3 regions of the Bradyrhizobium sp. 191 genome follow, and region 3 is predicted to be linked to each of the others. Evidence: predicted binding sites of a transcription regulator. Region 3 holds the regulator's gene; each other region holds the start of a gene.
What was found. Region 3 encodes LexA, which represses DNA repair genes until DNA is damaged. Its sites were predicted from a motif close to TGTTCNNNNTGTGTTCNG; they were not measured.

Region 1 (10,534 bases), 3.5 Mb from region 3:
CGCCGGCGCCACGGTCTTGGCCTGCGACAGATCGAGATAGTCGGCCGGGATCTTGATCGCGGCGCGCGCTTTCCGGATCGTCTCGAAATAGCTGCGGCCCTCGAGCCCGGAGCAGGTGCCATGCTTGTCCCATTCGTTGAAGATCAGGCCCGGCGCCGGCATCAAATCGAGCATCGAGGACACGATGTTGCGGTTCAGCCGCGGCGCCGGGCGCTGGCAATATTCCGGGAAGCCGTTCTCATATTGCGGCCACAGCCCATGCACGACGAAAGCGTAGGGCCGTCCGCCGCACTGGATCTGGGAGCGGCCGCCGCGCTCGGCCGCCTCTTCGCAGAACGAGGGCGACCACGACAGCGCGAGCACGTAGAAATCGAACTCGCCCGGTGCGTTCTGCCGCTTGTCCTGGGCTTTCGCGCCGCCGGCGAGCGTTGCCAGCCCGGCGGCGAGGGTCAGCGAGATCATCAGACGGGACAACGAACGCAATCTGGGATGAAACATGGCAACGCCCCTCAACTAGACTGTGCGCGCAGTCTAGCAGGCAAAGAGAACATTTCAAGAACAAAATTCGAGCCGGTTGTCGTCCACCGGTTGATCAGCCCGAATCAGACGCTCTTCGGATCAGGGCTTGGCGGAGCGGCAGGCCGGATTGTAGGCCCAGTTGCGATCGAGTCCGACCACGCACCATTCGACACCGTCGCCGTAGCCGGCAAAGCCGCCATCCTCCATGATCGAGAAGTGCACCTTGCGCACCTTGCCGTCATTGAGCAGGGCCTCGCCGGTGCAAAAGCGGCGCGGAATGTTGTCGGACTGCCAGGGTCGGAACGCGACCTCGCGAACGGCGGAGAAGCTGGTGATCTTCAACGAGGAATTCCAGAACGAGCTCTCTTTTTCCCAGAACTGGGTGGCGATCGTCGGCAGGGCCTTGTCGCAATCGACGACGGCGCCGTCGTAGCGCGGTCCGCTCAGCCAGAAATTCAGCTCGAGCGGATTGGCGGCCCTGGCCTCGCCGAGCGACAGCGCCCCGAACATGAGGCCGAGCAGAGCAGCAAAGCGAAGCGATTTCGGGGAGGGGGCGCGCATGGTCAATCCAGACAGCTTAGGTCTTGCGAAGTTCAGACGGTGCCGCGAAGGCCGGGGCAGGTCAAGTGCAGCGCGGCAACACTTGGCGAGGAGTTGACCGGAACGTCGCGGCCAACCGGGCTTCTGTTCTTTTCACTTCCATCCCGGCACCGTAGACTGGCGCCAGCCAATTGGAGTGACGGGAATGCGAATCATTGCGGCCGCTGGCCTTCTTGCCCTGGGTATGATGGCGAGCCAGTCGGCGCGGGCCGACATCCTTCCGGTGCCGCCGTTCAAGGGCAACGACACCGGCGGGATCATCGCCTATTCGATGGCGACCCAGGTCGACGCGCGTCAGGTCGCGGTCGATCACTGCGCACGCTACGGCAAGGTCGCCAAATTCCTCGCGGTGCAGGGCTATGACGGCGGCTACATCTCGTTCGCCTGCCGCTGGGTGCCCTATGGTGCCGCCGATCGCCCGATCCGCACGCTCTACTGAGGCGCTGTCGTAACGCCGCACTTTCTCGGCCGGGAGCCTCCCACATGACGCGCAAACTCGCTTTGCTCGGCCCGACGCTTTGCCTCGCGTTGTCGGCAGGCAGCGCCAGCGCCGACGACCTGCCGGTGCGCAAGGCCGGTCTTTGGGAAATGAAGCTGGTCTCGACCGGCTCGCCGGTCCCCGAAATGACCATGCAGCATTGCACCGACGAGACCGTCGACAAGGAGATGAGCAACAACGTCTCGCCGATGGCCAAGCAGATCTGCGCCAAGCAGGAGATCAAGAAGACCGCGACCGGCTATGTCAGCGATTCCGAATGTAGCGTCGCCGGCGTCAGCACGACGTCGCATGCCGAGATCACGGGCGATTTCAACTCGGCCTACACGGTGAAGACCACCTCGCACGCGCAAGGCGGCGTCGCCGGCGCGGCCGGCCGCGATAGCACCATGACGCTGCAAGCCAAGTGGCTGGGCGCCTGCAAGCCGGACCAGAAGCCCGGCGACATCGTGATGCCCGGCGGCTTCAAGATGAACGTGCGCGACATGGACAAGCTGAAGGCGCTGCTGCCGAAGTAGGTGTGCTATTTCCCTCTCCCCTTGTGGGCCTTGTGGGAGAGGGTGGCTCGCCGCGTTAGCGGCGAGACGGGTGAGGGGTTTCTCTCCGCGAATTCAAATGAGACTTGCACGCGCGGAGAGATACCCCTCATCCGGCGCTTCGCGCCACCTTCTCCCACAAGGCTAAGGCGTGCACATATCTCGGAGCCTCCAACCGGCTGACATTTGCTTGAAGCGGTGCCATCCTCTGCGCATAGTGATGGGACCTGGTGGCCGCTCCGAGGCGTAGCCGGTCCATCCTCCGAGGCGAGCGATGATCCATGCGAGCCATGCGACAGAGTGCTTGGAGTGAGGGTTCTTTTGCTTGTCAGTCCTGCCTTCGAGCTGGACCTGCAAGATTTCGAGGATCGGCAGTTGGTCCGGAGGCACCACGTCGGTGGCGGGGCGGTCGACCGTGCCATCACGGGCGAGGACGAGCTGCATGATCTTGGTAGCTGCCGTCATCGCGATGGCAGCGAGCTTGAACAATGCCTCAGCCGCCTCGACTTGGCTGCTCTCGATGTCGAGGCCTTGGCTTTTACTGGTGCGGAACAACTGCTCGATGTGCCAGCGCTGACGGTACCAATCAACGATCTGCAGCGCCTGCTTCACGGTCGTCACCGTATGAGTGGTGAGAAGGCGCCAGTGGATCGACTCCCCGATAACGGGATCCAGTTCCTTCACTTCAACCAAGCGCAACGTCAATTGACGCGCAGCTTTCCGGTCGCTGCAGTTGGCCGGGCGCTTGATGGTCACCCCGCCAAAGCGCAGTGCGATCTTGGCCGTTCGTGCCGCACGGCCGGGCTGTGCCCGAACCTCCAAGTCGAAGCTATGCTGGACCGGCCAACTTTCGGCAATATCAAACAGCTTTCCGCCGCCCACCAGGGCGCGATCGCGACAGGCACGTGTAAGCAAATGGGTCCGTGCGTCAGGAATCCGGTCAAATTCCTCGTAAATGTCGCTCTCACGGTCGCCAACCACCGTGACCATCGCCGCAGCAGCAAGCGCACTCTTGGCGTCGGCCGCGCTCTTTATCCAACGATAGGACTCCTTCTCTTCGATTGGCTGGCTCTGGTAATCGGGCGACGCAGGCCCCTGGCGCGTCCAAATCTGCATCCCAGCGAGCCCGAGCAAGGCTCCGCTCCCGGCGTCAACGGCCAACACCGGATGCACAAACAGGCCTGGGTCAATCCCGTTCCCGGAAGGGCCAAGGCCGCGGACCCGGCCCGCATGCCTCGCGTAGTTCAGTTCCGTCGTGTCCTGGATCGCAAGCACATGCAGGCCTGCACACTGCTTCGACAGCACCTCTGCGCCATGCCCGACGATCTCGTCCACCGTTACGCTCGGATTGTTCAGCCACCGGCTGAAGCCGACCCATTCGGCGCGGCCATCGGCCGCTGCTCGCAGATTCATCGTCACGCGTTCGACGGCGCGCCGCAACAACAGCGCCCCCTTTTGGCCAGTCGAACGTCTCCAAAACGGCCGACCGACCAATCCATTCCTGCCTTCAATGCGGTTATCCTTCTTAACCGCATTACAAAGAATCAGACTCGATTCACTTAAGGCAAGAAAATTCTGTGCACGCCTTAGCCCACAAGGGGAGAAGGGAAGGGGAGGATTTCGGAATAATAGCATTCTACCTCTGTTTGGCCCGACGAGTCAAAGCGCGCCATGGCATGCCGGCGCAAGCCATTGATTTCGCACACCCCGGCTACTGTGCATGGGGTTGTTTTTCAGGTTTTTGATTCAAGGGCCGCAGGAGCGCCCGTCAGCCCTGACGAAAGCCCATCCGGAAGGCGCCCCAATGCCTGCCGCGGATCATGATCGGCGAGGACAGGTCCTTCATCAGCACGAACTGCCCGCCGCCCATGTCGCGGCGGTAGGTCTGCAGCAGGAACGGCTTCGTGTTGGCTGCGACCTTCTTCACCGTGCGGTCGGTGAACAGGCGGCGGTTGCGGCAATTGGCGTTGTTCCAGACCGGGTCCTTGCCTTGCGGCAGCCGGTAGTTCGGATTGTGGGTCGGCAGATAGCCGCCCCTCGCCCAGGCGACGCAGAACACGATGCGGGGATCGGATTTCTGGATCGGGTCCTGGATCGCGGGCAGCACGCGGTCGGTGAACGCGACGTAGTCGGTGAGGTACTGCTTCGGATCGGTGCCTGATATCTCGCGGTAGTTCTCGTCCATGAGCTGGTCGAGCGTGATCTCGCCGCGGTCGATCGCAGCTTCGAACTCCGCCGAAATCCGCTTCGCGGTGTCGACGACGACGCGGATCAGCGGCGCGTCCGACGTCTCCACGCCGCTGTCGGCGATCAGCGCGATCAGGCCTTCGGAAGCGTCGAGCAATTTCGCCACCCGCTCGTCGGCGTTCTTGAGGTCGCGCGAGGACAGGTCGACGCCCTTGGCGAGCTCGTTGAGCTCGCTGATGACGATGTCGCAATGTCCGAGGTTGGAGGTCGCCGCGCGCGTGACGCTGCCGATCTCCGCCTCCACGGAGGCGAAGCCCTGCTGGACGCGTGAGATGATGCCGGAGATCGCTTGCGCGCCTTCGCCGGCGGTCTTGGCGCGCTGCGAAGCGTCGCTGCTCTCGCCGATCAGACCTTCGATCTGGCCGTCGAGATCACGCACGGTGTCGGAGATCTCATGCGTGGCCTGGCGGGTGGCTTCCGCGAGGTTCTTGACCTCGCTCGCGACCACCGCGAAGCCGCGGCCGGCATTGCCGGCGCGCGCCGCCTCGATGGTGGCGTTGAGGGCGAGCAGATTGGTCTGCTTCGCGATCGCCTCGATCGAGCCGGAGACCTTCGCCACCTGCGCCAGCGCCGAGCCGACGGCGGACAGGCGCGCCTCGATCCGCTCCACGGCCGCGACGAGTTCGGAGATATGGCTGACCGCGGTGTCGACGGCGCTGCGCGATTGCGCGATCTCGCCGACTGCCGCGGACGTCGTCGTTTGCACGGCCTGCGATGCGTTGGCGATGTCGTGGTTGGCCGACACCATCGTCTCGGCCGTCTCCTGCAGGTGGTGGAACCGTTCCGACTGGTTCGCGACGCGGTTTGCGACCTCCTGGACGTTGCCGGCGATGTCGGCGAGTTCCACGCCGAGGCCGCCGATGCGGTCGGCGAGCTGATCGATCAGCCGCTCGGCGAGCGACCTGTTGGATGCGGTGTCCAATACTGCAAGCTGTGCCTGGGACATGTACGGGCTCTCTCCAGTCAGGGCCGTTGATCGGCTCTCGGCGGCATTCCCATTCCAGTTTCGGCTTAGAGGATGATTCGCGGCCGGTGTCTTGCCCAAGAGTGCACTCGGGAGAGCACTACAGCTTGTAGGCCGTGCGGAAGCCACCCCAGTGACGGCCCTGCACGCGGATCGGGACGTCGATCTCGCGCATCATCACCGTGTTGCCGTTGCCCATGTCCCGCGCATAGCTCTGGACCAGGTACGAGCGCAGGTTGCGCGCGGCGGCGAGCCCCGCCGGATCGTTGAACATCCGCCGGTTGCGGCTGTTGGCCGTGTTCCAGGCGACGTCGCCCGGCCGCTGCGGATGCGAATAGATCTTGTTGTGCACCGGCAGGAAGCCGTTGCGGTCGACCATGGCGCAGAACGCCATCCGCGGCTCCCTCGCCAGGAAGGCTTCCTGGAACGGCGGCAGGGCCCGGTCGGCCCAGTCCAGATATCTCGTGCGGAATTGCTGCGGATTGGTGCCCGCAATTTCCACATAATCCGTGTCGAACAGGTCCTCCAGCTTAACCTCGCCGCGCGCAACCGCCTGCTCGAATATCTTCGTCAGCGCATTGCCCGCCTCCATGGCACGGGTGACCAGCTCCGTGTTCTCCTCATGGATCGACCAGAGCTTGTCCTCGACCTTCTCGCCGAGCGCGGCGCCGGCACCAACGAATTGCGCGCGGGCGCCGGCCTTGGACTGCTCGACCACGCGCAGGCGGCAGGCGCCGATGTCTTCGAGTGTGCCTTCGATCAGCGCTTGCGGTGCGAGCCTGCCTGCATCCGCGCCGCCGATCAGAACGCCGTCCATCGCGATTTCATAGACCGGCATCACCCCGCGCGTGGTCTCGAATCTGAGATGGCAGGGCAGCCGCTCGGTCTTGCGGCGGTCGTCGTGCTCGCTCTGGCCGAGCAGCACGGCGCAGCGCGATTTCAGCTTTTGAGCAAAAGTGGTGACGGCCTTGCCGGCACTGGCGACGCTCTCGCCATGGGTCTCGGCCGCCTTGGTCGCGGCATCGATCTCGGCCGCGCTCTCGCCGACCGAGATGATGAACTCCGAGGCGCTGGCGGCATTGCCGGAGACTTCGCTGGTCGTGGCGTTCTGCTCGGCGACCGCGCCGTTGACGGTGTCGAACACCGGGCGGATCGCCTCGATCGCCTGCGAAATGCGGTGCACGGCATCGGCAGAGCCGGCGGCGTCGCGCTGGAGCGCGTCGATCTTCCTTGTGATCTCTTCCGTCGCTCCCTGCGTCTGCACCGCGAGCGCCTTGACCTCGGTCGCGACGACCGCAAAGCCTCTGCCCGCATCGCCGGCGCGTGCGGCCTCGATGGTGGAGTTGAGCGCGAGCAGCGTCGTCTGCCGCGCGATCTGTGCGATCAGATTGACGACGTTGCCGATGGCGGCGGAGGATTCGCGCAGGCGCTCGACATTGGCGCGGGCTTCCTGCGCCGCGGCGCTGGCCTCGTCGGCGAGCTTGCCCGCATTCCGGACCTGCGCGCCGATTCCTTGCGCGGACTGGGTGAACTTGTCGGCGGCATGGGCGAAGGTGGAGGCGGTCGACTGCGCCGCGTTGGTCCGACCGGTCAGGGCGTCGGTGCGGTCGCGAATGGCGGCAAGCGTCGCGGCGGTCGCCTCGGCGCCTCCGGCCACCGAATTGGCGGCGCGTTCGAGCTGGCGGATCATGGCGCCGAGCTCGAGTTCCAGCAGTTCCAGGATTTCCCGGGCCGAATCACTGTCGACGGCCGGGGCGCGCGCGGAATCGGCCGCCGGCTGCGGAGCCTCCAGGGCTGTCGCAGGCGCAGCCGGGTCCGGCAGACGCTTCTGAAATAATCCGAACGCCATCGGGCCTCTCTTGTCGGAGAACGGTCGGGCGCTATTTTCGCAGTCCGGAATGAAATCAGGGTTAACGGTGCCTGACCTCTAGGCACGGGCGAGTACGGTGTTACCTTAAAGTCGTAGAGCCTCTTTCATTTCGGTGGGTTGGCGGCCTATAAGGCCGCGCTTCCCACGTTCACCTTGGCGCACGATTCCTTAACGAGACCACGCATGGCCGGACATTCCCAATTCAAGAACATCATGCACCGCAAGGGGCGGCAGGATGCCCAGAAGTCGAAACTGTTCGGCAAGCTGGCGCGGGAAATCACCGTCGCGGCCAAGCTCGGCACGCCCGACCCCGCCATGAACCCGCGCCTGCGTGCCGCCGTGATCGCCGCGCGCCAGGAGAACATGCCGAAGGACAACATCGAGCGCGCCATCAAGAAGGCGCTCGGCAGCGACGGCGAGAATTATGACGAAATCCGCTACGAGGGCTACGGCCCCGGCGGCGTCGCCGTCATCGTCGAGGCGCTGACCGACAACCGCAACCGGGCCGCCTCCGACATCCGCTCCTTCTTCACCAAGTCCGGCGGCAATCTCGGCGAAACCGGCTCAGTCTCGTTCATGTTCGACCGCACCGGCATCATCGAATACGACCGCAGCGTCGCCTCCGACGATGCGGTGCTGGACGCCGCGATCGAAGCCGGCGCAGACGACGTCGTTTCCGGCGAGAACGGCCACGAGATCTATGCCTCGACCGAAAGCTATCGCGATGTCGCCAAGGCGCTGGAAGCCAAGTTCGGCGAGCCGCGCAAGGCCGCGCTGATCTGGAAGCCGCAGAACACGGTCACCGTCGACGACGAGACCGGCGAGAAGCTTCTCAAGCTGATGGATTTGCTCAACGAGCACGACGACGTGCAGCAGGTCTACGCCAATTTCGAGATATCGGACGCGCTGGTCGCGAAGATGGGCGGGTAGGAGCGCGCGCGTCAGTTCCACACTTTGCTGTCATCGCCCGCGAAGGCGGGCGATCCAGTATTCCAGAGACGTAAGAGGGATACGGATAAGCCGCGGCGTAATGGATACCCCGCCTTCGCGGGGTATGACGCCCGGGTTTGTACCGCGCAGCGCGGCTCATCCGAGACCGCCTTTCCCCTGTTACTTCCGTTCTGTTTCTGTTTCCCCCGCGGCGGCCAGCCGCTATCACTGGCCCATGACTGCGCTCCCGATTCGTGGCCCCGTCCGCATCATCGGCATCGACCCCGGCCTGCGCCGCACCGGCTGGGGCGTAATCGAGGCCGAGGGCAATCGCCTGATCTACATCGCCTGCGGCTCGGTGGAACCGCCGGATGATCTGCCCTTGTCGGGCCGGCTGCTCGCGATCCACGAAGGGCTTGCTTCCGTTCTCTCTAGCCACCAGCCGATGGAAGCGGCGGTCGAACAGACCTTCGTCAACAAGGACGGCGTTGCCACGCTGAAACTCGGCCAGGCCCGCGGCGTCGCCATGCTGGCGCCCGCAATGTTCGGCATCTCTGTCGCCGAATACGCGCCGAACCAGGTCAAGAAGACGGTGGTCGGTGCCGGCCACGCCGACAAGCAACAGATCGCGATGATGCTGAAGATCCTGCTGCCGAAAGCGGAGCCCCCGTCCGCGGACGCCGCCGACGCGCTCGCCATAGCCATCACCCACGCCCATCATCGCCAGAGCACCGCGCTGCGGCTGAAGGTGGTGGGGATATGATGCGCGTCGCGAGGCACAGATGAGCGGCATCGGCGGTGCGCTCCCTCCCCCCTTGTGGGGGAGGGCCGGGGAGAGGGGTAGCCGCAGCGGTGGTGCCGCGGTCGTTGGTGGGCGGCGCACGCGGTGCTCGCGCCTTCGAGAGAATCCCCGTGTGGCACCCCCCTCCCTGACCCTCCCCCACAAGGGGGGAGGGAACGGCGAGTCGTTGCCGTGCGTCCTTCAAGCGATGGGTGCGCAGCGATGATCGGCAAGCTCAAGGGCCTGATCGATTCCTACGGCGAGGATTTCGTCATCCTCGAAGTCGGCGGGGTCGGCTATCAGGTGCATTGCTCCTCGCGCACCTTGCAGCATCTGCCTTCGCCGGGTGAAGCCGCGGTGCTATCGATCGAGACCTATGTCCGCGAGGACCAGATCAAACTGTTCGGCTTCCGCACCGACCAGGAGCGCGAATGGTTTCGCCTGCTCCAGACCGTGCAGGGTGTCGGCGCCAAGGTGGCGCTGGCCGTGCTCGGCACGCTGGCGCCGGCCGATCTCGCCAATGCGATTGCGCTGCGCGACAAGGCCGCGGTGGCACGCACGCCCGGCGTCGGCCCCAAGGTCGCCGAGCGCATCGTCACCGAGCTGAAGGACAAGGCGCCGGCCTTCGCCAATGTCGATCCCGCCGTCGTGCATCTCGCCGGCGCCGTCGACGACCAGCGCGCGCCGCGCCCTGTGGCGGATGCGATCTCCGCGCTGGTCAATCTCGGCTACGGCCAGCCGCAAGCCGCCGCGGCCATCGCATCGGCCTCGCGGAGTGCGGGCGAGAATGCCGAGACCGCGCAGCTCATTCGTCTTGGCCTGAAGGAGCTCGCGAAGTGAGCGATCCCAAGGCCAACCGCATGGTCTCGCCCGAGCGCCGCAGCGACGATGTCGGCGATACCGCGCTACGCCCGCAATCGCTGTCCGACTTCGTCGGCCAGCAGCAGGCGCGCAAGAATCTGTCGATCTTCATCGAGGCGGCGCGCAAGCGTGGCGAGGCGCTGGATCACGTGCTGTTCGTCGGGCCGCCCGGCCTCGGCAAGACCACGCTGGCGCAGATCGTGGCGAAGGAACTCGGCGTCGGCTTTCGTGCGACGTCCGGGCCCGTGATCGCCAAGGCCGGCGATCTCGCCGCGCTCCTCACGAATCTCGAAGAGCGCGACGTGCTCTTCATCGACGAGATCCATCGCCTCAGCCCGGCGGTGGAAGAGGTGCTCTATCCCGCGATGGAGGATTTTCAGCTCGACCTCATCATCGGCGAAGGCCCGGCGGCGCGCTCGGTGAAGATCGAGCTGTCGAAATTCACCCTGGTCGGCGCCACCACGCGGGCGGGCCTGCTCACCAATCCCCTGCGCGATCGCTTCGGCATTCCGGTCCGGCTCAATTTCTACACGATCGAGGAATTGGAGAGCATCGTCAGCCGTGGCGCGCGCGTACTTAATGTCGGCATGAGCGCTGATGGCGCCAACGAGATCGCGCGCCGCGCCCGCGGCACGCCCCGCATCGCCGGCCGGCTACTGCGGCGCGTCCGCGATTTCGCCTCGGCGGCGGATGCCGCCACGATCGACCGCAAGATCGCCGACCACGCGTT
Region 2 (10,534 bases), 120 kb from region 3:
ATCTTCTTTTCCTTCACCAGCTCGGCGATGCGCTCGACCATCGTCGCCTTGTTCACCTGGTACGGAATCTCGGTGATGATGAGCGCCTCGCGCTCCTTGCGGATGGTCTCGATCGCGACCTTCCCGCGCATGACGATCGAGCCGCGGCCGAGGTGATAGGCGGCGCGGATGCCCGCACGTCCGAGAATGACACCGCCGGTCGGGAAGTCAGGTCCCGGCACGATGTTGATGAGTTCGTCGATGGTGAGCGCAGGGTTGTCGATCAGAGCGACGCAGGCATCGATGACCTCGCCGAGATTGTGCGGCGGGATGTTGGTCGCCATGCCGACCGCGATGCCGCCCGCGCCATTGACGAGCAGGTTCGGGAACTTGGCCGGCAGGACCGACGGCTCGGTCTCGTTGTTGTCGTAGTTCGGCTGGAAGTCGACGGTGTCCTTGTCGATGTCGGCCAGCAGGGCCAGCGCCGCCTTCGTCAGGCGCGCCTCGGTGTAACGATAGGCAGCCGCGGGATCACCGTCGACCGAGCCGAAATTGCCCTGGCCGTCGATCAGCGGCACGCGCATCGAGAAGTCCTGCGCCATGCGGACCATGGCGTCGTAGATCGACTGGTCGCCGTGCGGATGATACTTACCGATGACGTCGCCGACCACGCGGGCGGACTTGACGTACTTCTTGTCGGGCGTGTGCCCCTGCTCGTTCATCGAGAACAGGATGCGGCGGTGCACCGGCTTCAAGCCGTCCCGGGCATCGGGCAGCGCGCGCGCCACGATCACGCTCATGGCGTAGTCGAGGTACGACTTCTTCATCTCCTCGAAGATGGAGACGGGGCGAATGTCCGAGGGTTGCGCCGGCTGGTCGCCGGGCTTGTCGTCGTCGTCAGCCAAGGGGGAATCCGGTGAGATTTTATCTGGGAATCATATAGCGCATCGCCCCCCTGATAACCACCCTTGCAAGGCCAAGGGAAGCGCTTTTTCCCTTCGTTTTTTCATGGACTTACCGGGTGCCTCGGAGATTGTTCCCGCGCCCGGTTTCAGCCCTGCTGCAGCCGCGCCAGGCGCCCGATTTGCCATCGCGCTATGGCCCGAAAACCACCGCATGCATGATCCGCCCGGGCAGGAAGGTGAACAGGCCGGCGATGACCAGGGCGCCGAAGAAGACCGAGATCATCGTGATCTTGTGGCGGCGAACCCGGTGGCTTCGCGCGGCCAAAACGCCCCACGCCAGCATCACGAGTGCGAAGATCGAGAGCAGATGGATCGGACTCCACGGACCAATCAAACGGATCTGGTGGATCCAGAACGAGCTGAGCGCAACGACAAGCATCAACCCGACCCAGACCCAGCCCAGAGCCCGGTGCGGCAGCGTTCCCTTCGGCGCGGCCAATTGGAGTATCCCGAGGGCGAACGCAGCCATGGCTGCGAAAGCGTGCAGCGGAACGGCAGGAGCAGCCTCAAAGAGCGGCGCGAGGCTCATGCGGAGAGTCCCCAGAACGGCGAACCGACCATGTGAAGAGGCTTAACATAAAGTTAATATCATTCACATCGCGTGCCGTCAAAGCGCTCAGGCAGTGCATGAAGCTAGCCCGGAAACCCGAGCTCTGCCGGCCGTTTGGTAAGAAGCTCTGTCGCATCGCGCGAAGCCTGTGTACAAGGCAAACGCTTCCGCTTGGTTCGGCACGGAACGTCGCAATTCCAGTGCCGATCGAAAGCCGTGTAAGTGGCAAGCGTTCGGCACCCGGCCCAAACTACCGATCATTCTCTTGGAGCGGTCAGGTGACCAACGTCCTTTTCTCTGCAGCGCCAACCGCCTCCGGAGCCCGACCGCAGCGCAGGTCTTTTCGACATGGCCCGGAATCGAGACCGATTCGGCCGGCCTCTCGAACGGCGCAGACGTATTGTTGTCCTCCGAACAGGTCGAATGGGCCGACATCATCTTCGTCATGGAGAAGACCCACCGCAACAAGCTGAATCGGAGATTCCGGTCCAGCCTGCATGGCAAGCGGGTCATCTGCCTCGATATTCCCGACGACTATGAATTTATGGACCCCATGCTGGTCCGGTTGCTCGAAAACGGAGCCGGCCGCTTCCTGTTCCGGACCAAGCCTTAGGACTGTCAAGGCTTCGGTTTGCAAAGCCTTTGGACTGCCGAGCCCTTGGGACTGCCGAGGCTTGGGATTGCCGAGGCTTGGGATTGCCGAGGCTTGGGATTGCAAAGCCTCAGAACGGGATATCGTCGTCCATGTCGCTGTTGCGGCCGCCGCCGGCGGCGACGGGACGGCGCGGTGCGCTGCTGACGGGACCGGAGGAGCCGAAATCGCCGCCCGGCTCGTCGCCGAAGCTGCCGCCTCCCCCGCCGCCACCGCGGCCATCGAGCATCGTCAGCGTCGAATTGAAGCCCTGGAGCACGACCTCGGTCGAGTACTTCTCGACGCCGCTCTGGTCGGTCCATTTGCGGGTCTGCAGTGCGCCCTCGATGTAAACCTTCGCGCCCTTCTTCAGATACTGTTCAGCGACCTTGCAGAGCCCTTCATTGAAGATCACGACGCGGTGCCACTCGGTCTTCTCCTTGCGCTCGCCGGTCGCCTTGTCACGCCATGTCTCGGAGGTGGCGATGCTCAAATTCGCGATCGGCCGCCCGTCCTGGGTGCGGCGGATTTCAGGATCCTTGCCGAGATTTCCAACCAGAATGACCTTGTTGACGCTTCCCGCCATCGCCGCTCTCCACTCCGAATGCCACTGAATTTCAAAAGGGCGAATCCCGCTGCCCGCGTTCCTCTGCACCCCGTTGGTGCGACCCTATACGCTTGCGGACATCGATCAGCCCGCCACCCCCAAGGTTATCCCCACATATAGCATCCCGCCCGACTATGTTCCAGATTTGTTCTTCGCGCCAAAAGCACTGAACAGATATTGGTCACACGCCGATGGCGCGGAACCCGATGGAACTTTCCCGGGTTCCCGAGAAGAAGGAAAACCGCTTAACATTCATCAAGTTGCAGCTATTTCGATCAGTGCGCGAGTGTGGCATTTCGGCGACGGACTTTGCCCTTTCCTTGGGCTATCGTTGCCTTGGAATTAATTCATATGGGCGTCGCGCCTGATCAGCCCGCTTCGGGGACTTCGAGAAGCGGGCGAAACTGGGGAGACTGCAATGAATAAGATTCTTTTTGGTGCAATCAGTGCAATGGCGTTGGGGCTGGCGGCCCCCGCAAGCGCGGCCGATCTCGCCGCCCGTCCCTACACCAAGGCTCCAGCTCCGGTTGCCACCATCTACGATTGGAGCGGCTTCTACATCGGTATCAACGGCGGTGGCGGCACAAGCCGCAAGTGCTGGGACTTCGTGACCCCGGCAACCGGCGTTCTGGTCGGCGAGGGCTGCCACAATGCGACGGGCGGCACCGTCGGTGGCCAGGTCGGCTACCGCTGGCAGTCGACGAACTGGGTGTTCGGCTTCGAGGGCCAGGGCAACTGGGCCGACTTTACCGGCGACAACATCAGCGCGGTGTCCGGCCTTCGCAACCAGTCCACGATCGACTCTTTCGGTTTGATCACGGGGCAGATCGGCTATGCCTGGAACAACGTGTTGCTCTACGTAAAGGGCGGCGCCGCCGTCGTCGGTGATCGCTATCGGACCTACGATGTGGCGACCGGCCTCGAGTTCGACCGGGCCAACGAGACCCGTTGGGGCGGCACGGTGGGCGTGGGCGTCGAGTTCGGATTCGCGCCCAACTGGTCGGTCGGCTTCGAGTACGATCACATCTTCCTCGGCCACCGCACGATCGACTTCACCGGATCCGGCAATTTTGTCGCTGCTCCGCTCGGTGCTTTCACGGCCTCCAATCGCATCGGCCAGGACGTCGATATCGGTCTCATCCGGTTGAACTATCGCTGGGGCGGCCCGATGATCGCGAGGTACTGATATCCCGCTGATATTGTTTGGAGATCAAAGGCCGGCCTCGCGCCGGCCTTTCTGTTTTGGGCGCGCACTGATCGCGGGGAAACGAGTCAGTAACCATTACCTTTTGCGTCGTTGTGGCTTTTCGGAGACACAACTTGCGGCTTTGGTGGTGTAAGCACAACCCCAGTTGGGCCGTTTGAGTCCGCTGCCCTTCCGGTCACGGAAGGCAATAACAGAAACTGGGACTGGGATTTAGTTGAAGATGAAGAAGGTTTTGTTGGCTTCGGCCTGTGTATTCGCTCTTGCGGCCCCCGCTTCGGCTGCCGATCTGGCAGCCCGCCCCTACACCAAGGCGCCTGTGCCTGTGGCCTCGGTCTACAACTGGACCGGCTTCTACCTTGGTATCGTCGGCGGCGGCGCTTGGCAGTCCGACGCCGACCCGAAAATGAAGGGCGGGTTCGTCGGCGGCACCGCCGGCTACAACTGGCAGACCGGCAACGTCGTGTTCGGCCTTGAGGCCGACGCCGCCTGGGCGGACGTCAGCGCCTCCGTCGCAGGCGTCGTTCCCGGCCTTGGTCTCGTGAACGTGAGCTCAAAGACCGAGGCGATGGGCACCGTGCGCGGCCGCATCGGCTGGGCCGTCAACAACGTCCTGTTCTACGGCACCGGTGGTTACGCCTGGATCGACAACAAGATCAGCGGCACCGCGGGCGCCTTGACCATCTCGGACAGCAAGTTCCACTCCGGCTGGACCGTCGGCGCTGGCGTCGAAGCATTCTTCGCGCCGCAGTGGTCGGTCAAAGGCGAGTACCTCTATCGCAGCCTCGGCAGCGAGACCTATTTCGGTGGCATTGGCGCCCCTGGTGACTCCGGCACGCTCAACTTCCACACCGTGCAGGTCGGCGTGAACTATCACTTCGGCGCGCCGGTGGTTGCGAAGTACTGATCACGACTGACGTCGCATCGTCACGAAAGGCCGGCCTCGCGCCGGCCTTTTTGTTTGGGCGGCACGCTCCAGCGCAGTTCCGCACGCCCGCTGCTGCCAGATGCCGCCAGCGCGCCAACAATCCGTTGACGGTTCGCAAGTCGCACTGGAAATCCGCCCCCGTTCTTCCTACGTTCGCTGCCATACCCATCGGCGCCGTTCCCGGTTCCGGGCGAAGCGCGCCTTCAACATTGGCGCGATCGCGCGTCTTTGGATTCCTTAAGGACCAGCGGGATGGACGAAGTGATCAAGGCGAAGCGCCAACAACAGAACGCGGGCTCGAGCCTGCGCGCAATTACGATCCGTGGCGCGCGCGAGCACAACCTCAAGAACATCGACGTCGAGATCCCCCGCGACAAGCTGGTGGTGTTTACGGGCCTCTCCGGCTCCGGCAAATCCTCGCTCGCCTTCGACACCATCTATGCCGAGGGCCAGCGCCGCTACGTCGAATCGCTGTCGGCCTATGCCCGCCAGTTCCTGGAGATGATGCAGAAGCCTGACGTCGACCAGATCGACGGCCTGTCGCCGGCGATCTCGATCGAGCAGAAGACGACGTCGAAGAACCCGCGCTCCACGGTGGGCACGGTGACCGAGATCTACGACTATATGCGCCTGCTCTGGGCCCGCGTCGGCGTGCCCTATTCGCCGGCCACGGGCCTGCCGATCGAGAGCCAGACCGTCTCGCAGATGGTCGACCGCGTGCTGGCGCTGCCCGAAGGCACCCGCCTCTATCTGCTCGCGCCGGTCGTGCGCGGCCGCAAGGGCGAGTATCGGAAGGAGCTCGCCGAATGGCTCAAGAAGGGCTTCCAGCGCGTCAAGATCGACGGCACCTTCCATGAGCTCAGCGAGGCGCCGACGCTGGACAAGAAATTCCCGCACGACATCGACGTCGTGGTCGACCGCATCGTGGTGCGCGCCGACATCGGCCAGCGCCTCGCCGAAAGCTTCGAGACCGCGCTGAAGCTCGCCGAGGGCCTCGCCGTGGTCGAGTTCGCCGACACGCCGGCGGCCGCGCCTGCCGAAGAGAAAGAGAAAAAGAAGACCGCGAAGATCCACGACAAGAGCGGCCCCGAGCGCATCCTGTTCTCGGAAAAGTTCGCCTGCCCGGTCTCCGGCTTCACCATCCCCGAGATCGAGCCGCGCCTGTTCTCGTTCAACAATCCCTATGGCGCCTGTCCGGCCTGCGGCGGCCTCGGCGTCGAGCAGCATGTCGACGAGGACCTCGTCATCCCCGAAAAGGACCTGACGCTGCGCAAGGGCGCGATCGCGCCCTGGGCCAAGTCGTCATCGCCCTACTACGTGCAGACGCTGACCGCGCTCGGCAAGCACTACAAGTTCACGCTCGACACCAAGTGGAAGGATCTGCCGAAGAAGACGAAAGACGCGATCCTCTACGGCTCCGGCGAGGACGAGATCAAGTTCTCCTACGAGGACGGGGTCCGCTCCTACGACACCAAGAAGCCGTTCGAGGGCGTCATCACCAACATCAACCGCCGCTATCGCGAGACCGAGAGCGAGTGGGCGCGCGAGGAGCTGGCGAAATATTTCCATGACGTCCCCTGCGAGGGCTGCAAGGGCTTTCGGCTCAAGCCCGAGGCGCTCTGCGTCAAGATCGGCGGCAAGCATATCGGCGAGATCTCGGAGCTCTCGGTCAGGAAGGCCGGCGAATGGTTCGCGGGCGTGCCCGAGACGCTGAACACGCAGCAGAACGAGATCGCCGGCCGCATCCTGAAAGAGATCCGCGAGCGCCTGACCTTCCTGCTCGACGTCGGCCTCAACTATCTCACGCTGTCCCGCTCCTCCGGCACGCTGTCAGGCGGCGAGAGCCAGCGCATCCGCCTCGCCTCGCAGATCGGCTCGGGGCTCACAGGCGTGCTCTACGTGCTGGACGAGCCTTCGATCGGCCTGCACCAGCGCGACAACGCCCGCCTGCTCGACACGCTCAAGCGGCTGCGCGACCTCGGCAACACCGTGGTCGTGGTCGAGCATGACGAGGACGCCATCCGCCTCGCCGACTACGTCCTCGACATCGGACCCGGCGCCGGCATGCATGGCGGCCACATCGTCGCCGAAGGCACGCCTGCCGAGATCATGCGCAACCCGAAATCGCTGACCGGCAAGTATCTGACCGGCGAGCTCGAGGTCGAGGTGCCGGAGCGGCGCCCGCCGAACCATCGCCGCACCATCAAGGTGGTCAACGCGCGCGGCAACAACCTCAAGAACGTCACGGCGGAGATTCCGCTCGGTCTGTTCACCTGCGTCACCGGCGTCTCCGGCGGCGGCAAGTCGACGCTGCTGATCGACACGCTCTACCGCGCCATCGCCCGCAAGCTCAACAATGCCAGCGAGGGCGCCGCCCCGCACGACCGCATCGAGGGCCTCGAGCACATCGACAAGATCATCGACATCGACCAGTCGCCGATCGGCCGCACCCCGCGTTCGAATCCGGCGACCTATACCGGCGCCTTCACGCCGATCCGCGAATGGTTCGCCGGCCTGCCCGAGGCGAAGGCGCGCGGCTATGAGCCCGGCCGCTTCTCCTTCAACGTCAAGGGCGGCCGCTGCGAGGCGTGCCAGGGCGACGGCGTCATCAAGATCGAGATGCACTTCCTGCCCGACGTCTACGTCACCTGCGACGTCTGCAAGGGCAAGCGCTACAACCGCGAGACGCTCGAAGTCCTGTTCAAGGGCAAGAGCATCGCCGACGTGCTCGACATGACCGTCGAAGAGGCCGCCGAGTTCTTCAAGGCGGTGCCTCGCGTCCGCGAGACCTTCCAGACCCTGCACCGCGTCGGCCTCGACTACATCCATGTCGGCCAGCAGGCGACGACGCTGTCGGGCGGTGAAGCCCAGCGCGTGAAGCTGGCCAAGGAGCTGTCCAAGCGCGCCACCGGCCGCACGCTCTACATCCTGGACGAGCCCACCACCGGCCTGCACTTCCACGACGTCAAGAAGCTGCTTGAGGTGCTGCACGAGCTGGTCGCGCAGGGCAACACGGTCGTCGTGATCGAGCACAATCTCGAAGTCATCAAGACCGCCGACTGGGTGATCGACTTGGGGCCCGAAGGCGGCGACGGCGGCGGCGAGATCGTCGCCTGGGGCCCGCCGGAGGACATCGCGAAAGCGCCGCGGAGCTACACGGGGAAGTTCCTGGAGCCGGTGCTGAAGAAGGCAAGGAAGCCGAAGCGGAGGAGCACGAGCGAGGCGGCGGAGTAACCCCGCTGCCTTGACCAGCCGGAATCAAGGCGAGGTGGAGGGATCTCCATGCCAAGCCGGACCTATGCGCTATTTCGGAACGCCATCCTCGCCGAACGCCAGGTGACCTGCGTCTACGAGGGGCGCCATCGCGAGCTCTGTCCGCATATCATCGGCACCAACAAGTCCGGCGAGGAGGCCGTGCTGGCCTGGCAATTTGCCGGAGAGAGCAGCGGATCGCTGCCGCAATGGCGCTGCCTGAAGCTGGCAAATGTCAGTGGTGCCCGGGCGCGGGACGGCCGCTGGTATGAAGGTGGCTCGCATCGAACCACTCAGACTTGCGTCAGCGACATCGATCTCGATATCAACGTTGACGTCCGCGGATTGCGGTCCCGCTAGCTGCCGACGAATTCAATCACCGCCTCGCCCCGCGCGACGGCTTCCGCAATTTGCGGCATGGCGCCTAGAAACCGGCGGATCAGCGTGCGATTGTCGATGTTGCCCACGCGCACCCACAGCACGATCGGTCCCCTGACTCTTCGCAACGCGGAGAAGCGAAAAGTCGCGATCCTTGGTGACGAGAACGGCCGATCGAGAAGTGGCTTCGTTCCAGATCACCCCGTCGATCGCGTTTGCCATCCCGAACTCGGCCACATGAGCCGCGTCGTATCCAGCGCGACGCAAGGCTTCTGCCAGTGCCGGAGGAAGCTGAGCATCGATCAAATAAAGCAAGCTATTTGGCCACTATGATCGGGTGGTCGACCTGACGGGCGGCATAAACAAGCACCGCGTCGATGTCGGCCTCTTCCAAATATGGATAATCCTCGAGAATGCTCTCGCGCGACTGTCCCGCGGACAGCAATTCCAGGACGTCGGCAACCGTGATGCGCAGGTCGCGAATGCACGGGCGCCCGTGCATGCGCTGCGGATCGACCGTAATCCTTGCCAGTAGGTCCGACATCTGTCACCTCTAGGAACGTCAATATAGCACCTCAAATGATATCTGTCAGCGCGTCGCGGCCAGCCTGACGCACGATCCGCTCGGCACCTCCACCTCCATGCCCTACTCCCTCGCCATCTTCGATCTCGACGGCACCCTCGCCGACAGCTTCCCGTGGTTCCTGCGCACCATCAACGACGTCGCCGATCACTTCAATTTTCGCCGTGTCGCCGATGAGGACATCGAAGAACTGCGGCATGCCTCGAGCCGCGAGATCCTCGCCCGGCTCGAAGTGCCCTTGTGGAAGCTGCCGGCGATCGCGCGGCATGCGCGGCGGTTGAAGGCGGAGGCAGCAGCTGAGATTTCTCTGTTCGCAGGCGTCGAGACGATGCTGCGGACGCTGGCTGAGAACAGCGTGCAGCTCGCGCTGGTGACCTCGGACAGCGAGGCCAATGCGCGCGAGAAGCTCGGCGAGGCTGCGTCGTTGTTTGCGCATTTCGATTGCTCTGCCTCACTGTTCGGCAAGCCCGCGAAATTCCGCCGAGTCATCCGCCGCGCGGGTGTCGAGCCCGGCAAGGTGATCGCGATCGGCGACGAGGTCCGCGACATCGAGGCGGCGCGGGCCACGGGAATTGCCTGCGGGGCCGTGTGCTGGGGCTATGCGGCACCGGCGGCGCTGCGGGCGCTGGGGCCGGATCATGTGTTCGAGCGGATGGATGAGATTGCGCCGACGCTAGCGCAGACTGGTAGGGTGGGTTAGCCTTGCAGATGCGCAAAGCGCATCTGCGCAGCGTAACCCACCACTTCTGTCTCCGCGGAATCCAAAGAGGTGGGTTACGCCTTCCGACTGCGCTTCGCGCAGCCGCAAGGCTAACCCACCCTACACACCCCTACTCCGTCCTGCGCAAGAACGCCCCGAACGCGCGCGGGCCGTCGCCGGTCTTGACCTCGCCGATCACCTTCAGCTCGGCCGCATCGATGATGCTGAGCGTGTTGCTCTCCCAGCACGCGACGATGATGCGCTTGCCGTCAGCGGTGGCGGCAATGCCCTCGGGATAGTCGCCGACATTGATGCGCTTGATCGGCTTCAGGCTCGCCAGATCGAACACGCTGACGGTGCCGCCATACTGGTCCGTGACGAAGCCGCGCCCTTGCGTGAGCGCCACCGCATAGGGGCGCATCCCGACCGGCACGCGGCCGATTTCGCGGGCCTCCGCGATATCGATGACCGAGACATCGTCGGAGCCGACATTGGCGGTGTAGGCGCGCTTGCCCTCGGCGTCGATGGTGACGCCGAAGGGACGCGTACCCACCTTGATGATCGCCTTGCGCTGGCGCGTCGCGGTGTCCACCACCGAGACGCTGTCGTCGTCGCGGTCGGCCGAGAGCAGCAGCCTGCCGTCCGGCGTCACGGCGAGGCCCGATGGCGAGGCGCCGACCGCGATGCTGGCCGTGGCGCTGCGCGAAGCCGTATCGATCACCCGCACCGCGGCGGCATACCAGTCGGCGACATAGAC
Region 3 (8,194 bases):
GGACGGCTATGCCGTGCGCGCGGCCGACGCGGCAACGATCGATTCCCGGCTGACGGTCGTCGGTGAGGTCGCGGCGGGTCGTCCGTTCGCGGGAAGGGTCGGCCCCGGCGAAGCCGTGCGGATCTTCACCGGCGGCGTCGTTCCCGACGGCGCCGATGCGGTCGTGATCCAGGAGGACACTGTCGCGGAAGGCAAGCTCGTCACGATCAAGGAAGCCGCGATTCCCGGTCGGCACATTCGCCCCGCCGGCGTCGACTTCCGCGAGGGAGACGTGCTGCTCCGCGAGGGAAGCCGTCTCACCGAGCGCGATCTCGCGCTGGCTGCGGGAATGAATCACGCGCATCTCGCCGTCCGCCGCCGTCCGAGGGTCGCGATCCTCGCCACCGGCGACGAGCTGGTGATGCCCGGCACTACGCCCGGACACGGCCAGATCGTCTATTCCAATGGCTATGCCCTGCACGCGCTCGCCCGCAGCGAGGGCGCCGAGACCATCGACCTCGGCGTCGCCGCCGATACGCTGGAGGCCACTTCCGCCGGCATCCGTCGCGCCCGGGAGAGCGGCGCCGACATCCTGATCACGACCGGTGGTGCCTCGGTCGGCGACCACGATCTGGTCCAGCAGGCGCTCAAGGACGAAGGCATCTCGATGGCGTTCTGGAAGATCGCGATTCGGCCCGGCAAGCCGATGATGCACGGACGGCTCGGCGCAATGCGCGTGATCGGCCTGCCCGGCAATCCCGTGTCGTCCTACGTGTGCGCCTTCCTGTTCATGGTGCCGTTGATTCGCGCCCTGTCGGGCCGTTCAGTGATCCATCATCGCCGCGAGCGCGCCGTGCTGGGCCGCGATCTCGGTGCCAATGACCAGCGCGAGGATTATCTGCGTGCGCGCCTGGAACAGCGCGACGACGGCACGCTCGTCGCTCTTCCCGTCAGCCATCAGGACTCCTCTCTGCTTGCGAATCTCGCTGCGGCAGAGGTACTTCTCGTGCGCGCACCGTTCGCGCCGAGGGCCGAGGCCGGCACGCCTTGCGAGGTGCTGCGCCTGCCCGCCTGAGCTGCATGGCCACACGCATCGCGCGAGCTTTGCTCTGTTCACCGTAAATTAAGCAGTTGCGGAACACATATCGAACATATAGTGTCCGTTCATGATTTGTTTCGAGGATGTAGCGGCTTATCGCTGACTTCCTCGTCTCGGACTTGAACGACATCAACCGGGGGACTTTGGTCGAGATGTTGACGCGCAAACAATACGAGCTTCTGCGATTCATCAGCGAACGTCTGAAGGAAAGCGGCGTGCCGCCGTCCTTCGACGAGATGAAGGATGCGCTCGACCTGCGCTCGAAGTCGGGCATCCATCGCCTGATCACTGCGCTCGAGGAGCGCGGCTTCATCCGCCGCCTGCCCAACCGCGCCCGCGCCATCGAGGTGATCAAGCTGCCCGAGCTGCAGGCCGCCGCCGGCAGTCGCCGCGGCTTCACGCCGAGCGTCATCGAGGGCAATCTCGGCAAGGTGCGCGCGACCTCCAGCCCGCCTGTGGACGAGGGCGAGCGTCCCGTCGCCGTGCCCGTGATGGGCCGCATCGCGGCCGGCACGCCGATCGAGGCGTTGCAGACGCGCAGCCACACCATCAGCGTGCCGCCCGACATGCTCGGCTCGGGCGAGCACTACGCGCTCGAAGTGCGCGGCGATTCGATGGTCGAGGCCGGCATCCTTGATGGCGACATGGCGCTGATCCAGCGCAACGAGAGCGCCGATACCGGCGACATCGTGGTGGCGCTGATCGACGACGAGGAGGCCACGCTCAAGCGCTTCCGCCGCCGCGGGGCCTCGATCGCGCTCGAGCCCGCCAACGCCGCCTACGAGGTCCGCATTCTTCCGCCGAACCGCGTGAAGATTCAGGGCAAGCTGATCGGGCTTTACCGCAAGTACTGAGCGGTCGTTCGATATCGATTGGAGCGGATGGCTGTCCGCTCCGGCTGGATGGTTTTTCCGGTTCTGCTCAGATTGTCCGGCCCCCTCTTTCGGCGCCACAACCTCGATACGACGCATCATCGCTTCGCGGCCTGAGAGTGCGAGGACACGTGATGCGCCAGACTTATCATGGACGATGTTGCGGCGCCGATCGCAGCATCGGCGATGTAAGCCGTCGCCATACAATCGCACCGCCATTCGGCAAAAGCGAGCGGCAATACCCAGGCTGGTCGGCGCCCACGAGGCGCTGACACGCGCCTTCCGAATACACAGGCGTCGGTTTTGTTCCTATCGAATCCGGGAAAGATAATGTGATCGCGGCATGCGGCGCCCAGCCGCAGATTTGCCTACAACGAAGCAGAACGTTGCGTGCTTCCACCCTGATAGAGGCCTGCGCCTCCAAAAGAGGTGCGGGTTGCTATCTTCGCATGAGGAGCACCCAATGTGTGACTACAGCCTGCATGCTGTCGCGACACGCCCCGCCGAAGTCGGCGAGACGATCGTCACGACAACTTTCCGTGGCACCTCGACGCGCGGCTTCGCCTCCGAAGCCGATCTCTCCGTCGCGGTCTGCTTGCTGCCGGGAACGGAGCTCGCTTTCGCCGACAACGTCCGTTACGACAATCGCTGGATCTGGACGCGCACCGTGAACTCCCGCGTCGGCAAGTTCGGCAAGATCGACCCGCACATTCCCGATCGCCATCATGACGCGATCGAATTCCCCGACGGCAAATACGTGCTGGTGACACAGCTCGTCGAAGGCCAGCGCGCGACCGTGCTGCAACTGCCGGTGACCCAACCGGTTGGCGAACGCGAGCACAAGCCGCAGACCGTCGCCGACACGCGGTCCACGATCACGCGCCTGCCGATCGGCTGACGTCGTCGCCCCCGGCCGATGGTCGTGGGCCAGGAATGAAATGCCATCGCCGGCCGAGGCCGGCGAGATGGTATGGTTTGCGTCCTGCGAGATCCCGTCCGACCGACCTCCCCCGCATCGCTCCTCAATCGTCCGCCTGCAAGTCCATCTCCGATGGCGTTGCGTCCCGGTTGCGGGGCACGGCCGTCTTCGGCGCAAGGCTGCCGTCGAAATCCCCCTCGCCGGCGCCGGCCGGCAGCCAGGGGCGGCTTGTGCCTCTCGCCCTCACCGCCCGAACCGAGAAGCCGTCACCACTCTGCGTCAGAGCCAGCGCGCCCTGACTGGCGAGCCGCGGCCTGTCGACCACCATCGCCGCGCAATCGGGCGGCGTGGGCCGCGCGGTCACCACCAGCGCGGCGCGGCTGCAATCATCAGCCAGAGCGTCGATGCGCAACGCCAACGCGACAAGCCGTCCGTCCGCGAGCGGCGTCACGCAGCCGGACTCGTCACACGACACACCGTCGGCCAACGAGGCGCTGCCGGCATCGCGCGGATCGGCATCGGCGGCCAACCACTCCCTCAGCAGGAAGCCATCCTTGCTGGCGCGGATCACATGCAGCCGCCCGTCCCGGCCCCGCACGGCGACGCTCGCGCCATCCCCGGCAATCAAGATGTCGGGCTGCCGCACCGACATCGCCCAGAGGATCGCGGCAAGCAGCACCACGGCACCGGACCAGCGCAGGGGCGTGCGCAGCAGCCCCATCACGATGATCCCGAGGCTCGCCGCGATCAGCGGCGCGATCCCGAACGCGGGAATGCGACCGACTGCACCGGGCAGTGCCGCCACCCAGCGCGAGACCGCAACCATCCATTCGATGCCGATCCCCATCAGCCACCAGAACGCGCCGTCGAGCCCAAAAGGCGCGGCGAGCAGCCCCAGCAGCCCCGCCGGCATCACCAGCGCCGAGACCACCGGCATCGCGCCGAGATTGGCGAGCACGCCGTATGGCGTCACGCGGTGGAAGTGGAAGGCGGCATAGGGCGTGGTCGCAAGCCCGGCGATCAACGAGGCCAGGAACAGCATCGCGATCTCGCGGCCGCCCCACAGCGCGATCCGCGCCGTTGCGGAATGATCGGGCGATGCCAGCAGGTTCGGCATGCCGATCTGCACCAGCGCCACCAGCCCGAGCGTTGCCGCAAAGGACATCTGGAAACTCGGATGAACCAGCGCCTCCGGCGCGACGGCGAGCACGATCAGCGCGGCCACCGCCAGCGTCCGGAACGTAATGGCGCGGCGATCGACCATCACGGCGATCAAAACCACCGCCGTCATGAAGAACGATCTCTGCGTCGCGACCTCGGCGCCGGACAGCAGGAGGTAGAACGCAGCCGCAACAAGCGCCGCGGCTGCCGACCATTTCTTGATGGCGAAGCCGGCCGCCAGCCCCGGAATCAGCGCCAGCAGGGCGCGAACCGCGAAGAAGACGACGCCGGCGACGACCGCCATGTGATAGCCGGAGATCGACAGCACATGGCCGAGCCCCGAGACGAACATCGCGTCGTTGACGGGCGCGGTGATCGCATCGCGCCGCCCCGTCAGCAGCGCGGTCGCAATGGCGCGATTGTCGCCTTCGAGCGTCGCACGGATGCGGGCATCGATCGCATCGCGCAGGCCCTGCATGAAAGCCGCGTAGCGCAGCCGCAAGCCGACGGCATCCGGCGGCGGCGCGGCCGTGATGGCGCCCATCACGAAGCCGGAGGCGCCGATGCCCTGGAAGAACATGTCGCGCGAGAAATCGTAGCTGCCGGGGCGCACGGGCGAGATCGGCGGCAGCAGCCGCGCCTTCAATTGCACGAAGCTGCCGACCTCGGGCGCAGTGCCCTTGCGCACCGACAGGCGCACGCGCTCGAGCTTGACGTCGCTGCGCTGCGCCTCCATCGCGCTGACGCGCAGCACGAAGCGATCGGTGCGCTCGCGGATATCGCGCGCCTCCACGAAGCCCGACAGCGACACCGAATAGAGCGGCTTGGCCAGCACGGTGTGGGCGATGCGCGCCGTCTTCCAGGTCGCGACGGCAAAACCCGCCGCGACCGCCGCGAGCATGATCGCCAGGGCAAACAGCCGGCTCCGTCGCAGCAGGACCGCGCCAAGCGCGAGCATGACCGCGGTCACGGCAACGACCCACAGCACCGGCTCATGATCGGCGGCGAAATACAGCGCGATGCCGCCACCGAAGGCGACCGGCACCCAGGGCAACAGCCGGCCTGGGCCGGCCTCGGCGCGGGCCCATTCGCGTAGCGTTCCGACGATTGCCGGCCAGATGCCAAGGCCCGCCGGCGCAAAGCCGCCGGCCGGTGCGGCGCGGCCGACCGGCCACGTCCCCGCAACTCCCTGGGAGCGCACTGGCCGGCCCGCCTCCGCCATTCCCCTGCACCTTACGATACGCGACGGGTGCGGAGGCTACCGGAACGCGCGACCGGGCGAATAGCGGTACAGATCGGGAACAGGCGGCGTAGCGCGCTACTTTTCCTCTTCCATCGTCACCGCGACCGAGGCGTTGGCCGACAGCCGGACCTTGTTGCCTTCGACGTCGGCAACGAGGCCCTTGTCGATGAAATGATGGTGCCCCTTGTGGCTGCCCTCGCCGCTGTCCTTCTTGGTCAGCTTGATGCGGTTGCCCTCGACGCGATCGACGGTGCCGATGTGGACGCCGTCGGCGCCGATGACTTCCATATGCTCTGCGATGTTCTGCATGGCGGGATCCTTGGTTGGAGCCACCTCAACGCGCGGAGAGAGCTTCGGTTCGTATCCTTCCGTCATTCCGGGGCGCGCCACTTGGCGCGAGCCCGGAATCCATATTCACGCTGGTGGTTATGGATTCCGGGCTCGCGACTTTGTCGCGCCCCGGAATGACGAAACCGGTTGGTTAAGCGCGATCGCTAAATCAGCGGTGCCTGCGACGAGGCGTGATGATTGACGATCTTCCACTCGCCGTCCTCGCGGATGAGGACCCAGCTCATCTTGACGACGAGATCGTCCCGCTCGCCGGCAAGATCGAACGCGATGGTCGCGGCCATGTTGATCAGATCGGGGCCGGCCTGCGCCGCCTGCACCTCGGAAAAGGCCGCGCTCGGCTTGCGCCACCGCGGCAGCCCGTTGAAATAGTCAACGACGCCGTCCCTGCCCCGATAGAGTTTGGGGTTGGAGCCGAAGAAGAACGCATCCTTCGCATAGAGCGACGACAGCGCCACAGCGTCGAGCTTGGCAAAGCCGGCGCACCATTTCGCGATGACGGCGGAAACGATGGCGTCGGCTTCGCTGCTCATGGGCGCATCAACCTTTCGCGACTTCCTTCGCGAACGTGTCGCGCAGGCCTATGGTGCGCGAGAACACCGGCTTGCCGGGGGTCGAGTCCTTGTCGCGCACGAAGTAGCCCTGGCGCTCGAACTGCATCGGCGCGGTCGAATTGCTCTCCGCAACGGAAGCCTCGACCCGCGCATCGGCGAGGATCTCCAGCGAATTCGGATTGAGGTCGGCCGCGAAGTTCGAAGCATCCGGGCTCGGATTTGCGAATAGCTGGTTGTAGATGCGGATCTCCGCCGGCTTCGAGGCAGCCGCCGGAAGCCAATGCATGGTCGCCTTGACCTTGCGGCCGTCGGGCGCGTTGCCGCCCTTGGTCGCGGGATCGTAGATGCAGCGCAGCTCCACCACCTCGCCCTTATCGTTCTTGATCACGCCGGTGCACTTGACGAAATAGGCATAGCGCAGCCGCACCTCGTTGCCGGGGGACAGGCGGAAGAACTTCTTCGGCGGGTTCTCCATGAAGTCGTCCTGCTCGATGTAGAGCTCGCGGCCGAACGTGATCTTGCGCGTGCCGGCGCTGGCGTCGTCGGGATGGTTGATCGCCTCGAGCTCCTCGGTCTGCCCTTCCGGATAGTTCTCGATCACCACCTTGAGCGGCTTCAGCACCGCCATGCGGCGCTGCGCCGTGCGGTTCAGCTCCTCGCGGATGCAGAATTCGAGCATGCCGACATCGACCACGCTGTTGGCTTTCGCAACGCCGATGCGCTTGACGAATTCGCGCAAGGCCGCCGGCGGTACGCCACGGCGGCGCATGCCCGCCATTGTCGGCATGCGCGGATCGTCCCAGCCGGCGACATGGCCGTCGCGGACGAGCTGGGTCAGCACGCGCTTGGACAGCAGCGTGTAGGTCAGGTTCAGCCGCGCGAATTCGTACTGGTGCGGCTTGGACGGCACCGGCAGCTTCTCGATGAACCAGTCGTAGAGCGGCCGGTGGTCCTCGAACTCCAGCGTGCAGATCGAATGCGTGATGCCCTCGATCGCGTCCGACTGGCCATGCGCGTAGTCGTAGCTCGGATAGATGTTCCACTTGGTGCCGGTGCGCGGATGGTGCGCGTGCAGGATGCGGTACAGCACGGGGTCGCGCAGGTTGATGTTGCCCGCGGCCATGTCGATCCTGGCCCGCAGTACGCGCGCGCCGTTGGGGAATTCGCCTGATTTCATGCGGCGAAACAGGTCGAGGTTCTCCTCCACGCTGCGGTCGCGGAACGGCGAGTTCTTGCCGGGCTCGGTCAGCGTGCCACGCGAGAGGCGGATCTCCTCCTGGGTCTGGTCGTCGACATAGGCGAGCCCGTCGCGGATCAGCTGCTCCGCCCATTCGTACAGGCGGTCGAAATAGTCGGACGCGAAGAACAGGTTCTGGCCCCAGTCGAAACCGAGCCAGCGCACGTCGGCCTGGATGGAATCGATATATTCCTGCTCTTCCTTGACCGGGTTGGTATCGTCGAAGCGCAGATGGCAGCGGCCCGGAAACTCCTGGGCGATGCCGAAGTTGAGCGCAATCGACTTGGCGTGGCCGATGTGCAAATAGCCGTTCGGCTCCGGCGGGAACCGGGTCACGATCTCCTTGTATTTGCCCTGATCGAGGTCGGCCTGGACGATGTCACGAATGAAATCGCGCCCAACCTCAGTCGCCACCGGTTCTGTCATCACGAAAATCCTGTAGGGAAATCAGCGGCCCTTCTGCCAAATTCGCGTGGCTGAGCCAAGGCCTAGCATGTCCGCCGCCGGGCTTTAGTTATGCTCCGGTCCTGCTATACACCACCGCCTCCCATGCATAGGCCCTGCCAAGAATGACCGCTTCCGTCGTCACCCGCTTCGCTCCCTCGCCGACCGGCTTCCTCCATATCGGGGGGGCCCGCACGGCGCTGTTCAACTGGCTCTATGCGAAGAAGCACGGCGGCAAGATGCTGCTCCGGATCGAGGACACCGACCGGGAGCGCTCCACCGAGGCCGCCATCGCCGCCATCCTCGACGGCCTGAAATGGCTGGAGCTCGGCTGGGAC

Region 1: ruvC (crossover junction endodeoxyribonuclease RuvC) is a predicted target of LexA. The motif match lies at 8,350-8,367, and genes of this name have one in related genera.
Region 2: IVB23_RS00580 (single-stranded DNA-binding protein) is a predicted target of LexA. The motif match lies at 2,868-2,885, and genes of this name have one in related genera.

The regions. Positions count from the first base shown of each region.
Region 1 is NZ_CP064692.1:3,491,089-3,501,622, reverse strand. Features, by position in the region: gene IVB23_RS16200 (ribonuclease T2) at 1-498, opposite strand, end outside; gene IVB23_RS16195 (hypothetical protein) at 619-1,080, opposite strand; gene IVB23_RS16190 (hypothetical protein) at 1,265-1,558, shown strand; gene IVB23_RS16185 (DUF3617 family protein) at 1,603-2,133, shown strand; gene IVB23_RS16180 (IS4 family transposase) at 2,296-3,594, opposite strand; gene IVB23_RS16175 (methyl-accepting chemotaxis protein) at 3,920-5,344, opposite strand; gene IVB23_RS16170 (methyl-accepting chemotaxis protein) at 5,463-7,211, opposite strand; gene IVB23_RS16165 (YebC/PmpR family DNA-binding transcriptional regulator) at 7,416-8,162, shown strand; gene ruvC (crossover junction endodeoxyribonuclease RuvC) at 8,398-8,925, shown strand; gene ruvA (Holliday junction branch migration protein RuvA) at 9,166-9,783, shown strand; gene ruvB (Holliday junction branch migration DNA helicase RuvB) at 9,780-10,534, shown strand, end outside.
Region 2 is NZ_CP064692.1:116,880-127,413, reverse strand. Features, by position in the region: gene gyrA (DNA gyrase subunit A) at 1-884, opposite strand, end outside; gene IVB23_RS00590 (DUF2306 domain-containing protein) at 1,075-1,473, opposite strand; gene IVB23_RS00585 (low molecular weight protein tyrosine phosphatase family protein) at 1,760-2,107, shown strand; gene IVB23_RS00580 (single-stranded DNA-binding protein) at 2,217-2,711, opposite strand; gene IVB23_RS00575 (outer membrane beta-barrel protein) at 3,151-3,918, shown strand; gene IVB23_RS00570 (outer membrane protein) at 4,160-4,843, shown strand; gene uvrA (excinuclease ABC subunit UvrA) at 5,117-8,098, shown strand; gene IVB23_RS00560 (hypothetical protein) at 8,147-8,476, shown strand; gene IVB23_RS39315 (hypothetical protein) at 8,473-8,598, opposite strand; gene IVB23_RS00555 (DUF433 domain-containing protein) at 8,811-9,038, opposite strand; gene IVB23_RS00550 (HAD-IA family hydrolase) at 9,136-9,777, shown strand; gene IVB23_RS00545 (cytochrome D1 domain-containing protein) at 9,908-10,534, opposite strand, start outside.
Region 3 is NZ_CP064692.1:530-8,723, reverse strand. Features, by position in the region: gene glp (gephyrin-like molybdotransferase Glp) at 1-1,054, shown strand, start outside; gene lexA (transcriptional repressor LexA) at 1,231-1,932, shown strand; gene IVB23_RS00030 (hypothetical protein) at 2,414-2,848, shown strand; gene IVB23_RS00025 (ComEC/Rec2 family competence protein) at 2,973-5,252, opposite strand; gene IVB23_RS00020 (DUF2171 domain-containing protein) at 5,349-5,582, opposite strand; gene IVB23_RS00015 (SgcJ/EcaC family oxidoreductase) at 5,768-6,154, opposite strand; gene IVB23_RS00010 (glutamine--tRNA ligase/YqeY domain fusion protein) at 6,162-7,838, opposite strand.